Linked DNA regions of Desulfosediminicola ganghwensis. The protein of the gene in region 2 interacts with the protein of the main gene of each other region in a pairwise test. Links are inferred from orthologs where the notes say so. Each region holds a gene or a part of one and is shown on either strand. Other genes may lie near its edges.

Region 1 (7,379 bases), 1.2 Mb from region 2 along the record:
TCGTGGGGGATGTGGCCTTCTATCAGGTACTGAAAGAGAGCACCGGCAGGTTTCGTTTCACCCCGGGAATTCCGCCTGAGGATTTCGAAGTACCCGAAATCGGTTTTTTCATGAAACTGCTTATGGAAGGGATGCGAATGCTTGACGAAAGTAAGCTGAAGCGGGCCAACTAGAGTTCACCCGCTTCAGGACCTGCCAAAACATGTACTACTCAAGGGTACCCATGTAGTTAAAGGTCGGCAGCTTCGGTTTCCTGGCGTTGCCGCTCATCCTCTCCGCAAGATCCTGAAGATCTTTCTTGCCGGAAAGGCCGCCTGTCAGATCCACAACCGCAAAGTCAATCCCCATTGACTTCAGATCATACAGATAGGGCAGCAAAGAAAACGGTCTGGCTGGTCTGGTCTGGGTAAAACCATCCTTTTTGCTGATTACAAACCCTTCCTGCTTGGGACTGATAACAGGCTTGTTGTACTGGAAAAACGATGCAGCGAGTCTGGCTGTAAACAATGGCGGAGCACCATAGACAGTCATGCCAAGTCGCATTGTTCGTCTGCCACCAGTCTTTCTCGAAGCGGGAACACCCATTTGCTTATAACCCTGCACGGCGTTCTGAATGCTTTCACGGTCTGCCTCCATCGCCAACTGCACAGACTCAAAACCAGCTTCCGCCGCAAACAACAATGCCTGGTTGTTGAGCAGGTTCAAACTGTGATCGGCAGTAAGGAAAACTTTTTCACCGTCAAAAAGATCTATCTGGCTGACATGGCTGACCTGAAAACAACGGAACCCGGAACGAATAAGCATCGAGATATGCTTTTTCATTCTGCTGAGTTCCCTGTCAAGCATAATGGGCGGCAATGCCCAGGTCACACTTTTGGACTGTTTACCGAGCAAACGTTTAAGCTGGCCTGCATCGCGAACGCTGTTTTTATCCAGGGTTATAATATACTTATCCGGCCGCAAGACCATGCTGGCAAGAATCGGCTTGGCCGAGTCGAGCTTAAGCCACCAATCCATGGGAAGCTTAACCTTAACAGTCTCACCATGATTCTGCCGCTTCCCCTTTTGCTGCTGTTTCTTCCTCGGTGGCTGCTTCAGGGGTTCTTTACTGGCAAATGCAGGGTCGTGCGCGGTATCGTAAACTCTCTCCTTGACCGAAATCAGGTGGGGTAAGAGTTTTTTTCGTGCCCTGCCAATTTCGTGAGCAGCATCAGCTACCGCAAGCTTTGTCCCGTAGCCACCACCTTTGCCGACATCAACCTTATAAAGGTCGATATGTTTCCAGCTCTTATCAAAAGCTTTCTCCGGGAGAAGCAGATCAGCATTTTCACCGGCGGCAACATAATCAACCTCTGCCCCGCGAAGAAACAACTTTCTCAGACTGAAAGCCAAGCGCTCGCCTGAAGGCTCAAGATGCAGGCGCACCCTGTCTCCGACGGCCAGCCCCTCTTTCAATTCAACCCGAAGCATCCCCTGTCTGGCAGCGCCCCTGGCGCGACCCAGGTGAAGCCCCATATTACCGGAGTGGTGCGGGGTAATCGCCTCTGCAGGCTGAGGTGTGAAAAAGTAGCCGGAACTCACTTTGCGGCTCATCGCCTGATCTACCAGAATTTTGGCCTCACCCAAAGCTTCTTTGTACGAGCTTTCCGGTGCATCCATCACCTTGCGGTAAGCACGTACCACCTTTTCCACATACAGAGCGGAACGCAGGCGACCCTCGATTTTCACAGAGGCAACACCCAATTCCCGGAGATCTTTTACAACCTCAAGTCCGTCGAGATCATTCATCGAAAAGAGATAACTCCCCTTTCCCCGATGACTATCCGGTCGGCTACCGCCTCTCGCCCCGGAACGCTGGCCGGAGTTAGTTCCGTAGGAACGCCGGCAGGGCTGTACACATCTGCCACGCAGCCCGCTTTTGCCCCCCAGATATGAGGAAAACAAGCAGTACCCGGAATAGGAAAAACACATGGCACCATGCACAAAAACCTCAAGCTCCACATCGGTGCGCCTGGCTATGGCTTCTATTTCGGCCAGGGTCAACTCTCGTGCCAGCACCACCCTGCTACAGCCCATACGGGCCAGTAACTCAACACTCTGCAGGTTATGTGCTGCCATCAGAGTGGAAGCATGAATCTGTAATTCGGGGAAATAACGACGAACGAGATTAATAATACCCAGATCCTGGACAATCAGCCCATCAGGGGCCAGATACTCGAGAACTCCAAGAGTTTCAATAACCTCAGTGAGTTCTTTCTCAAGAATCATACTGTTTGCGGCCACGTAGATTTTCTTGTCGTGGCGGCGACAGTGGGCAATCATTGCACCTATCTCTTCCAGGCTGAGATCCCGGGCGAGATTTCTGGCATTGATACCAGGTGCACCGACATAAACTGCATCCGCCCCGGCTTCCAGGGCGGCATAAAAATTCTCTACATTCCCGGCAGGGGCCAGTAATTCCATACTACTCTACAACTCTTAAGCTAAATTAACTTTCAACTACGACCGCATTACTATCGGAATTTTCTTCAAGCAAAACCTGAATTCGTTCCTTTGGTAAAATTGTGGTCTGCATACCGACAAAATCAGGCTGAATGGGCAACTCCCTGCCACCGCGATCGACCAGAGCGGCCAGCTGTATGCAGGTTGGTCTTCCATAATCCATCACGGCATCCATCGCAGCGCGAATTGTTCTGCCAGTGAAGATAACATCATCAACCAGAATAAGATGTGAATTGTCCACATCAAATGGTATGTCGGTGGTTCGTACTACAGGGTTTTGCGACATCAAACTCCAGTCATCCCGGTACAGGTTTATATCGAGACTACCGTAGTGCACTTCTGCAATATCCTCACCCACCAGCTCCTTGAGTGTGGCAAATAGCCGCTGCGCCAGAAAAACGCCGCAGGTATGAATTCCGACTATTGCCAGGCTACTAGCCGCCTGGTTTCGCTCTAAAATCTGCAGGGCGATCCTCTTGATTGCAAGATCTATATCCTGCGAGTTCATTATGGTACGTTGTACTTTACTCACGCTTTCACCCGTTTCCAGAAAAATTCCACCCCTCGCTCAGCCACCCGGTTAATCGCCTCGGGAAAAGCCTCACATTCCAAGGCAAACACCTTGGAAGCAATTGTGTCTGCATCGTCATCATAGTCGAGGTCAACGGTCTTCTGGAGAATGATCGGCCCTTCATCATACTTGTCATCGGCGAAATGCACAGTGCAACCACTCACTGTACAGCCCCGATCCCTTACGGCCTGGTGCACGTGATGACCATAAAACCCATCACCACAAAAGGAAGGAATCAGTGATGGATGAATATTAATCACATTTTTAGCAAGATGCTCAGGCGGGGAATACAGCTTCAGGTAACCAGCAAGGCAGATAATATCCACAGAATAATCCTGTAGTATATCATTGATCGCTGCATTGTCCGTGGCGTGGAAAGCCGGATACCCATAGTTCCGTGCCTTTTCAAGCCCCAGGGCACCATCAACATTTGAGATAACCACCTGAATATCACCCTTCAGGGTACCAGCCTGAATACGCTCATGAAAGTTATCCAGAGTTCTGCCACTGCCAGATAACAGGACCGCCATTTTTAACATAATTTACTCTCCGGCAAAATATTCGTTGGAATCCACATCAACCTTTTCCAGCCAGGCTGAAATCACAGTGTCATATTTCGCTGTAAGGGCAAATACCTTGCGAGCAAGCTTAAAGCGGGTTTTGAGTGTTGTATTGCCGGTTTCCCTGATCTCTTTGATTACCTGTGGGTAATCGGCAGGATCAACGATGACGGTTACATCGTGAAAATTCTTTGCTGAAGAACGCAGCATGGTCGGTCCACCGATATCGATGTTCTCGATAGCGTCGGCCAGAGAGCAATCGGGGTCCGCTACAGTTTTTTCAAAAGCATAGAGGTTCACCGCAATCAAGTCGATATTCTGAATGTTGTGCTGGGCACACTGACTCCGATGACTCTCGTTCGCCCTCTGGTTAAGTATACCGCCATGAACTTTGGGGTGCAGGGTTTTCACCCGGCCATCGAGCATTTCCGGAAAACCGGTAAATTCAGAAACATCCTTGACCGTTATACCAGCCTCACGGATCTTTTTGGCGGTACCACCGGTTGAAAGTATCTCAACGCCCAGATCAGCGAGTTCCTGGGCAAACCCCTCAATACCTGATTTGTCGGTCAAGCTGATCAGCGCGCGCTCAATTTTAGCCATTCTCTCCTCCAATCAATCTTTACGAATAAATGCTTTTATTTTTCTTCGATCACGCTTATCGGGCTTGGCAGTAGGATGCACATGACCTGCATTCATCATTCGCCGCATATCCCTTTGATTTTCACGCTCCCGAATACTTTCTTCCGTCTCTTCATACAACAGTCTCGCCTCACTGGCCGGTCTTCTCATACTGGCTACGGCGAGTACTTCTATGTGAAATTCATCTTGGCCTTTACTTATTACCAGCTTATCTCCCTCCTGCACATTTCTGGCCGCCTTCACTCTGGTATTGTTCAAATGTACCTTACCGCCATTGACAGCCTTAGCCGCTAAAGACCGCGTCTTGAAAAAACGTGCAGCCCATAGCCATTTGTCTATACGTACATGAGGAACCTGACCTGATGAAGTTTCCATACTCTGACCTGATCAATTTCTTTGGCCCGAATTGTGCCTGGAAGGTAACAACTAAATTTTCTGAATTGGACTGTACAGGTTACACCGATTTCACCTGAAACGCTTGAAAAATTGTTGCGATAGATTTTCTCACCGAAAAGAGTATTGTCTGCCATTCGAAAAAAGGGTAAGTAAGTTTCTTACAGGAATCACCGTTACCTGTCCGTTTTGCTCGGATCAGACACGCCTCATTTCCCGATTCAATTACATCAGGAATTAAGGGCATGTCTTTCCGGCTTTAAATTTTATAACCTAAGGTACGAGAGGGTTATGCACATCCAAGCTGTCGGCATAAATAATATTCACACTCCCGTTAAAGTGCTCCAGAAAGGTGGTGGCCTGCAACATACTATCGCCACTATCAGCATGCAGGCCAAGCTACCCAGCTCAAAACGGGAGAGCTGTGTCGAGACGTTCACGAGCATCCTCAACCAGTCCCTTGATGAACTGAGCTGGGAAAGCTTCGGAGAGATCCTGCGGGAAGTCCAGAGCGCCCTGGGTTCACAAAGCGCCCGACTGGAAATGACTTTCCCTTATTTTATCGAGAAAAAAGCACCCGTCACCGAGACTCGCAGCCTCATGGAGTACAGCTGCACTTTTTCTGGCGGAATAGGTGAAGCTGAAGGGCTGACCCTGAGTGTCGCCGTACCTGTTACCACGTTATGTCCGTGTTCCAAGGAAATCAGCCAGCACGGAGCACACAACCAGCGGGCCGAGGTTAAACTCAATGTGGAGATGAAGAAGTTCGTCTGGATAGAAGACCTGATTAGCCTCGTTGAACAATCAGCTTCCTGTGAACTCTATGCTCTCTTAAAAAGACCGGACGAAAAGTATGTAACGGAAAGAGCTTTCAACAATCCGATGTTCGTTGAAGACGTAGTTCGCAAGGTGGCTGAATCTGCAATGGCCCACCCTGAAATAGATCGGTTTTCCGCCAGTGTTGAGAGTTTTGAGTCCATCCATAAGCATAGTGCCTACGCCTATGTGGATAGTGACGAAATCCGCTAGCTCCTGAAAATGGTTCGGAATAACTGCTGTTAAACTCTGAATTGCTGAGATTGCCTGCCTACCTTGTTCAATTACGAGTAGACAATCTCAGTCCCGACTTTTTTGCTGCAACTATCGATAAAACTGCTAAGGGACTCAGCCTGGTACGCCGTGAGACCAACAAACTCAAAAAAACAATTGGGCGGCACAGGCAAAGCTTTACGTTTTTCCCGGTCTGAAACGAGGCGCTCCACCCGCCGACACTCAAGCCCCTGTATAGCGGTACCATTGTTACAATTGAGCAGTTCAACATCATCCAGCCTGATAACCCTGTCCGTCATCCCCACCAGGCTTCTGCAGGCGATGCCTCCGGAACTGATATCGATTATCTCAGCCAGGTTCTCCGCGCTACAAAGCAAGGCATCATGCAGCACCTTGAAGCGTCTGTACTTCCGTCGTTCCATGGGCTGAATCTTGGCTTTTTTCGCTTTCACCTTTGTGTGTGTAGTCATCTCCCAGCCTCTGTATTATGGAAAACAGCAAGACCAAAACCTAACACACATTAAGAGTAATACGTTTCGTTGAATTACACAATAGCGGGTTTATATGAGTGGAGTGGCAGTACAGACTCTTCAGAGGAAAGCGAGAAATTACAGTATATTAAACAAGCAAAACACATTATTTGCGGAACCACCAGAGGATCAGGGAGATAACAACACTTATGACGATACAGGTTGTTATCGGCATAAAGAAACGAAAATTGTCGCGATTGACGACAATATCGCCAGGGAGACGTCCAAAAGGAATCTTCTGAAGCCATGGCCAGAGAAGACCGATTATTATGACGATAACGCCTATTGTGATGAGGTTCTTATTCACAGTGTCCACTTGCGAAGAGTACAATCCATCTACCAGTTATACCTCACGCCATTATCCCGGTTGATCAGTAAAAATCAACAAAGACTACCTGCTGTATTAAATCATATGGGGGATTCGACAGACACGCGAAATATTCAGGTCATATTTCAGAACACGTCATAATCGTCATTTCAGCAGCATGCAACCGGCCAAACGGATCCTATCAACCCGGACAAAGGCCTACCAAACCAGTAATATGCTGCAATCTCAATAGCACTATAGTTGTCACAGATAAAACAAACCGGATACTATCAATAAATCAAAGGAGAATGTACCCGGTGCATATCGTTACGCGGCACAGGCAATACTATCGCGATACTGCTCAAAAGCCCTGGCAAGCCTCTGCATACCTTCTTTAATGGATACAGGTTCTGTACAGGAAAAATTCAGTCGGAATGTAGACTTCCCTTTCCCGGAGGTATAAAATGCCGCCCCAGGCACAAAAACCACTTTTTCTTTTACCGCGAACTCAAAGAGTTCCATTGCGTCATAACCTGCTGGCAGTTGCCCCCACAGAAACATTCCACCCTCAGGTTCCCAAAGCTTAACTTCCCCCGGCAAACATTCATGTGCCGCAGCCACCATCGCCTTACACTGCTGGCCATAGGCTTTGATGATTATTTCAAGATGGGAATCGAGATCGTTATCTTGCAAATATTTTGCCAGAATGTACTGATTGATACTTGCCGTATGTAAATCTGCAGCCTGCTTGGCAATAAGCAATTTTTCATACAGTGGTTCGGGTGCCACCAGCCAGCCAACCCTGAAACCCGGCGCTACTGTCT
Region 2 (7,418 bases):
AGTTATCAAAAAGTTTTCCCTGAAGGTATGGAACCGCTCGGTACAACTCCGTTCAATTTCAGTTGTCACCCAGGCGTACCCTGTTTTACCACCTGTTGTAAAAAAGTAGATCTTGTTTTGTACCCTTATGACATCATATGCCTTAAGAACAGACTGCAAATTGATTCCGAGGAATTTTTACAAAGATATACTGCGCTGGTAAAAGGATCCAATCCGTTTTTCCCTACCGTAATGCTGGCATTGACCGAGGAAGGCAGAGGAGAGTGTCCTTTTTTAACTGACGATGGTTGCGCAGTATATGAGTACAGGCCTACGGATTGCAGAACCTACCCGTTGGAAAGGGCGGTTGACCGCAATCCTGAAAAAGGTGGTGTTGCAGAGTATTACTTTCTCGCAAAGCATGATTATTGTGCAGGACATGATGAGCAGCAATTACTCACAGCAAGGGAATACATCCGAAGCCAGAAATTAGATCGACATAATACTATGAACGGATTGTGGGCTGAGATCGATACCCTCTTTATGCAAAATCCATGGAAGGGAGAGGGCGCCGGTGGTCCAGGGCAACAGCTGGCTTTTTTGATTTGTTATAATATCGATGGTTTCAGGAGAATGGCTGAGGAACGAAATCTGTTCGATCAGTTTAAACTTCCCAAGTCCAGAAGGCGAAGTATTAATAGTAGCGATGAGGAGCTGCTTAAATTCGGTTTTGATTGGCTGAAGATGCTTTTTGGTGGCAAATCCTCACTGATCCGTAGATAATCAACAAAACTGTGGCCTGATGGCAGTTACTGCGCTTGCAAAATATATAATGGCGTGGTAGATAATGATGTTGTTCTTTTTTTAAGGTGCTCCATAGTGGGGCATCATTCACACATAACACACATCTTCGAACTCACTGGTGTCACATCTCCCGATTGATTGAAAACCGGGGTGTGATTAGAGAAGATGGAGGCCAAACCAGAAAAGGGGTAATTATGGCTCAAGCAACTGTTAAAGACATGCTGCAGGCAGGACTTCACTTTGGTCATCAGACCAGACGCTGGAATCCTAAGATGAAACAATACATTTACGGTCCCCGTAACGGTATTTACATCATCAATCTTGATCGCACCAAGAAGCTTTTTGATAAAGCTTGTGATTTCATTTCCCAGGAAGTGAAGGAAGGCGGTACTGTTCTTTTCGTAGGAACCAAGCGTCAGGCTCAGATGATCATCAACGAAGAAGCAAAGCGTTGTGGCATGTACTATGTTGATCATCGCTGGCTGGGTGGAATGCTTACCAACTTCCAGACCATCAAGAAATCGATTGAGCGTCTCAAGGCCATCGAGTCCATGCAGGCTGATGGTTCTATCAACAGGTTCCCTAAGAAAGAGATTCTGTTGATGGAAAAAGAGCGTATTAAGCTTGAGAGAAACGTTGGCGGTATTAAGGATATGCGTAATATTCCTACCGTTATGTTTGTTGTAGATCCTAAGAAAGAAGCGATCGCAGTAAGTGAAGCGCAGAAACTTGGTATCCCTGTAGTAGCAATCACCGATACCAACTGTGACCCTGATGGTATCGACTTCGTGATTCCTGGTAACGATGACGCGATCAGATCCATTCGCCTGATCAGTCAGCAGGTTGCTGAGTCCATCCTCGCAGGTCAGGCTGAGCGAGATGGTGATGATGCTTCGGAAGAAGCAATCGCTGCTGCTATGGCTGACGCCGGTGCAGAGATGGCTGACGAAGCTGCCGGAACCGAAGAGTAAAATAGACGTATCCCTGCGAGCCTCCGCTCGCAGGTGTCTGCAAAAAGGGGTTGGTCTATGGACTACCCCTTTTATTGTGTTCACTCTTGTCACTTAAATAGTGCATGTCAGATTATTGTCCATGCAATGAAGAACATGTATCTACTTGTAATAAATTGCGCCGAAGAGCGTTACGTGGAAGGAGACTAGCCATGAAAATTACCAGTCAGATGGTAAAAGACCTGAGAGATAAAACTCAAGCAGGTATGATGGATTGTAAAAAGGCCTTGTCTGAGACAGAGGGCGACATGGAAAAAGCTGTCGACCTGCTTCGCCAGAAAGGACTTGCCGTTGCAGCCAAGCGCGCTGGCAAAGCTACCAGTGAAGGCACCATCGGTACTTACATTCATGCAGGTGGTAAACTCGGTGTTATGGTTGAGCTTGGTTGTGAGACCGACTTCGTAGCCAAGACCGATGGCTTTATAGATTTTGCAAAAGACATTGCAATGCATATTGCTGCTGCCAATCCGGTTGGTATCACCCGTGAGGACATTCCAGCGGATGTTATTGCACGTGAGAAAGAGATCTACGTACAGCAGGCTCTTGACTCCGGTAAGCCAGAGGCAATCGTAGAGAAGATAGTTTCCGGTAAACTCGACAAGTTCGTAGCCGAGATTTGTCTACTTGAGCAGAAATTCGTCAAAGATCCGGACCTCACCATTCAGGACAAACTGAATGAGGTGGTTGCGACCATGGGCGAAAATATTTCGATTAAGAAATTCGCCCGATTCCAGGTAGGTGCCGAGTAAGGTTCCCCTGTTAACCGGCCGGCCGTCACAAGACAGCCGGCCGGATTTGTTTTGAGCACCTGTCAGTATAACGAAAACAACAAACAGAGAGGAATGCGGGATGCAGTCAATTAAGTATAAGCGAATCCTTCTGAAATTGAGCGGCGAAGCCTTGATGGGCGACGATTCTTACGGAATTAACACGGATGTGTTGGAATTTGTCGCAGAAGAAGTAAAAGAAATCGTAAGGCTGGGTATAGAGCCGGGTATCGTTATCGGAGCAGGGAATATTTTTCGTGGTGTTGCAGGCGCAAGCAGGGGCATGGACCGTGCGACGGCCGATAACATGGGCATGCTTGCCACTGTTATGAACAGCCTGGCGATGCAGGATGCCCTTGAGAGAAAGGGTGTTATCACCAGAGTTATGTCGGCAATTCCGATGCAGTCGGTTTGTGAGCCATATATTAGAAGACGTGCTACCCGTCATCTTGAGAAAGGAAGGGTTGTAATCTTTGCCGCTGGTACCGGTAATCCATACTTTACAACCGACTCTGCAGGTGTGTTGCGTGCACTTGAGATTGATGCCGATCTGGTGATTAAAGCCACCAAGGTAGATGGCGTATATGATAAGGATCCTGTTGTTTATCCTGATGCTGTCAAGTATGATGAATTGACATACGATACGGTTCTGCAAAAAGGACTTCGGGTTATGGATGCGGCTGGCATTGCTCTGGCCAAAGAAGACAATAAACCGATCATGGTACTTGATATGAGTGTTTCAGGTAATATCCGCCAGGCTGTAAGCGGAAAAACCGTTGGTACCCTGATAACGTCCTGATAAGACCATTGAAAATAATTCATCAGAGAGCAGAGGTAAAAGCATGAGTGATGTGATACTGGATATGGCTGAGAAAATGGAGAAGAGCGTTGAGACGTTCAAAAACGAACTGTCGAAAATTCGTACAGGCCGCGCTTCAATTTCTCTCCTGGATGGAATTATGGTTGATGCCTATGGCAGCGCAATGCCAGTTAACCAGGTTGGAACACTGACGATCCCTGAGAGTCGGATGATTGCCATTCAACCCTGGGATGTCCAAATGGTTCCTGCCATTGAAAAGGCCATTTTAAAGTCAGATATTGGCCTTACTCCTATAAGCGACGGCAAAGTTATACGCTTGAATATTCCTCAGTTGACCGAGGAGCGTCGTAAAGGTCTGGTAAAGCAGGTCAAGAAAATTGCTGAGGAGTTCCGTGTGGCCGTTCGCAACTCTCGCCGAGATGCCATCGACATCCTCAAAAAGCAGAAGAAGGATAAGGAAATCTCTGAAGATGATTTGTTCAAGCTGCAGGATGATGCTCAGAGTGAGACCGACAGCTATATTAAGCAGATTGACGAGATAAGCGCTGCCAAAGAGAAAGAGGTTCTGGAGGTATAACCATTATTTCTCATGAGGATTAGGTACGCACTCTCCAATGATTGCGGAGATCTCTAGTGAACCACCCCCATGAGAAATAATGGTAGACTCTCTTTTTCGGTTTCGTTCTACCTACAAATCATGTTTTTCAGGGAGAACCATGGTCATTGACCCGGCGATAGACACCAAACGTCTGCCGCGCCATATTGCACTTATTATGGATGGCAACGGCAGGTGGGCGCAGCAACAGGGTAAGCCCAGACTGTTTGGTCATAAAGCAGGTGTGGATTCAGTGCGGGCGATTGTTGAGACGTCCCGTGAAATCGGCATTGAAGCAATTACTTTATACGCATTTTCCACAGAGAATTGGAACAGGCCTGAGCAGGAAGTAAACGGCCTGATGACTATTCTGAAAACATATCTTTCAGCTGAACTTTCCAGGTTATTGAAAAACGGGATACAGCTGCGCTGCATCGGTGACCTCGATCGTCTGCCGGAAGGTGCCGCAAAAGCACTGAGCAAGGTGATTGAGGCTACCAGGCAAAATGATAAGCTGGTGCTGAATCTGGCACTCAGCTATGGCGGCAGGGATGAACTGGCCCGGGCAGCACGGATACTTGCAGAGCGCTGTGTAAAAGGTGATCTCGAACCAGCTGCGATCACCCCTGAGCTAATCAATGATAACCTCTACACCACCGGACTACCAGACCCCGATCTCATGATCAGAACCGGTGGTGAGGCGCGCCTTTCCAATTTTCTGCCTTGGCAGCTTACCTATTCAGAGATATTTTTTACGGATATCATGTGGCCTGATTTTCGCCGGGAGCAGTTTCTGCAGGCGATCAGCGATTTTCAGATGAGAGAGCGCCGTTACGGTAAAACCAGTGCCCAAGTTTCAGCCGAGTGATTATGAGTCGTACTTTTCCCGGAATTTTATTGGCAATTGCCTGGGTTGTTCTACTACTTGCCGGAACGCCTCTCTATTTTCAACTGGTGATGCTGATAGTCACCGCTATCGGCATTAATGAGTATCTGGATATGGCGTTGGAAAGTCCACCGTCTATCTCCACCAGGGTGCTCTCAATCGCCACGTTATTGCTGCCCTATCTGGGTGGCTGGTACTTTGCCGATACTGCTGGAATTCAGTTCGGGCTGTTTGCCGCCACGTTCTTTATCTTTCTTTACACCATAGGTTGCTATTCCAGGCTGAATGAGCCGTATCGGTTCCTGAGCAGGCTTATCCTCGGCGTGGTCTATGTCGGCGTATTGGTATCCTATCTGCCGCTGATCCGTAATCTGCCAGAAGGTGGTGAATGGCTGGTGGTGCTGACAGCGATTACCGCCGGTTCAGATTCAGGAGCGTATTACTCAGGCCGACAATTCGGAAAGCATAAGCTTTCCCCTGCAATCAGCCCTAAAAAGACTATAGAGGGTGCTGTTGGCGGCCTTGTCTGTGCAATTCTGGCAGGCCTTGTCCTCGCTGTGCTCTTGTTTGATAAAGTTAATCTGCCGTTTATTCTGTTTGCTGCAATAATCCTTACAGGCGTCGGAATTCTAGGGGATCTCGCAGAGTCAATCATTAAGAGGGGTACCGGCACCAAGGATTCAGGCAGACTACTGGCTGGTCATGGTGGTATACTCGATAGAATCGATTCAATCCTGCTTGCTGCGCCTGTCTTGTATTACCTGTTGTACTTTTTTATGGGGATTCAATGAAACGTATTGCACTTCTGGGTTCTACCGGTTCAATCGGTGTAAATGTTCTTGAGGTTGTCCGGCAGTTTCCCGAAGATTATTCTATTGTAGGACTTGCGGCAGGCCGAAACCTGGACCGACTCAAGGCCCAGGTGCTTGAGTTCGACCCTGAGGTGGTTTCCGTAATCGATGAGAAGCATGCTGAGAAAATACAGGCGATGTTGCCGACAAAGTATCGTACGCGGGTCGTGTGCGGCACCGAAGGCAACTGCCTGGTTGCGTCCCACGGCGATGCCGATATCACCGTCTCTGCCATAGTTGGGGCCGCTGGGCTGCTGCCCACCCTTGCTGCTATCCGTGCCGGAAAACCTGTCGGATTAGCCAACAAGGAAACTCTGGTCATGGCTGGCAGGATTGTGATGGCTGAGGCCAGAAAGCATAATGTACCGCTCCTACCGGTGGACTCTGAGCACAGCGCTATTTTTCAGGCGCTGGAAGCCGGGCACCGTAAGGATGTCGCAAAAATTATCCTCACCGCTTCCGGCGGCCCATTCAGGGGCAAGAGCCGTGAAGAGTTACAGAGGGTAACCCGGGAGCAGGCACTGAATCACCCAAACTGGGACATGGGGCAGAAAATAACTATTGATTCTGCCACACTCATGAATAAAGGTCTTGAGGTGATCGAAGCCAGATGGCTTTTTGATATCGGTGCAGATGATATAGAGGTTGTGGTTCATCCACAATCGGTTGTGCATTCACTGGTAGAGTATCAGGATGGCTCTGTGATGGCCCATCTCGGTATCCCTGATATGCGTATTCCGATAGCTTACGCCCTGTCGTACCCCAGGCGGTTGCCATTGAAGCTTAAACCTCTGCAGCTGTCCCAGTGTTCAAATCTTGAGTTCCATGATCCGGATTACGATTCTTTTCCGGCACTTGGCATGGCTTTTGAGGCATTGCGGACGGGGGGGGTTGCCCCTGCTGTGCTCAATGCAGCCAATGAGGTCGCAGTTGCAGCATTCTTAGCTGAGCGAATTGGTTTTACTCAGATACCCGAAACTGTAGCTTTTACTCTGAATGAAGTTCATCAGGGGAGCGATGAATCACTGGAAGATATCCTGGCAGCAGATGCAGCCGCCAGAGTTTCAGCAGAACAAAAAATTTCAGCCCTCGCCTGACCAGTCTGCACTGCAGCTTCGGGAGTGCGGTCTACATCATTTGAACCGGAACAGTTTACTCCAACCATTGTGAAGTTATGACAACTGCCTTTTCCTTTATACTCGTCCTTGGCCTGCTCATTTTTGTCCATGAGCTGGGCCACTTTCTGTTCGCCAAGCTCTTCGGGGTCAGGGTGCTGAAGTTCTCCCTTGGCTTTGGGCCGAAACTCTTCGGCAAGACCGTGGGCGACACCGAATATGTCGTCTCGGCCATCCCCCTTGGCGGTTTTGTAAAAATGTACGGAGAAAATCCGGATGAACAGGATGTACCCAAAGAAGAACGGGAGATATCGTTTGCCCACAAGAGCGTCGGTCAGCGTTTCGGTATAATATTTGCCGGACCAGCGTTCAACTTCGTTTTCCCCGTAGTGATGTTTTTCCTGCTCTTTCTCTTCTCAGGTACACCTGAGCGGATTGATACTACCAAAATCGGTAATGTCGCACCGGGTTCACCGGCAGCTATGGCTGGAATGGTTGAAAACGATGTTATCATTTCAATCAATGGCGAACCGACAGACAGTTGGGACGATATACTCCATGGTGTACAGGGGAGTCGCGGTGAGCCAATTG

Evidence for each region.
Region 1: the proteins of rpsB (region 2) and FCL45_RS16625 interact in binary tests that used the Escherichia coli proteins (3 or more experiments, as listed by UniProt). The link is inferred for Desulfosediminicola ganghwensis from one-to-one orthologs.

The regions. Positions count from the first base shown.
Region 1 is NZ_CP050699.1:3,881,428-3,888,806, forward strand. The notes cover bases 2,950-5,775. They hold FCL45_RS16625 (RNA-binding S4 domain-containing protein), read right to left. Parts: upstream 4,651-5,775; coding sequence 4,249-4,650; downstream 2,950-4,248. Other genes in these bases: pyrR (bifunctional pyr operon transcriptional regulator/uracil phosphoribosyltransferase PyrR), read right to left, coding at 2,950-3,034; FCL45_RS16615 (formyltransferase family protein), read right to left, coding at 3,031-3,612; folE2 (GTP cyclohydrolase FolE2), read left to right, coding at 4,960-5,697; FCL45_RS16635 (PilZ domain-containing protein), read right to left, coding at 5,769-5,775. In the rest of the region: FCL45_RS16600 (cyclic nucleotide-binding domain-containing protein), read left to right, coding at 1-173; FCL45_RS16605 (peptidase U32 family protein), read right to left, coding at 208-2,463; more of pyrR, read right to left, coding at 2,489-2,949; more of FCL45_RS16635, read right to left, coding at 5,776-6,188; FCL45_RS16640 (DUF2905 domain-containing protein), read right to left, coding at 6,355-6,555; FCL45_RS16645 (aminotransferase-like domain-containing protein), read right to left, coding at 6,883-7,379. UniProt on the Escherichia coli protein: Involved in the recycling of free 50S ribosomal subunits that still carry a nascent chain. Binds RNA more specifically than DNA. Binds with very high affinity to the free 50S ribosomal subunit. Does not bind it when it is part of the 70S ribosome.
Region 2 is NZ_CP050699.1:5,045,741-5,053,158, reverse strand. What follows is about bases 1-2,865. They hold rpsB (30S ribosomal protein S2), read left to right. Parts: upstream 1-977; coding sequence 978-1,754; downstream 1,755-2,865. Other genes in these bases: pyrH (UMP kinase), read left to right, coding at 2,643-2,865; tsf (translation elongation factor Ts), read left to right, coding at 1,946-2,542; FCL45_RS21755 (YkgJ family cysteine cluster protein), read left to right, coding at 1-762. Also shown: more of pyrH, read left to right, coding at 2,866-3,359; frr (ribosome recycling factor), read left to right, coding at 3,403-3,957; FCL45_RS21730 (isoprenyl transferase), read left to right, coding at 4,097-4,843; FCL45_RS21725 (phosphatidate cytidylyltransferase), read left to right, coding at 4,846-5,652; FCL45_RS21720 (1-deoxy-D-xylulose-5-phosphate reductoisomerase), read left to right, coding at 5,649-6,809; RIP metalloprotease RseP, read left to right, coding at 6,887-7,418. UniProt on the Escherichia coli protein: Required for ribosomal protein bS1 (rpsA) to bind to the 30S subunit.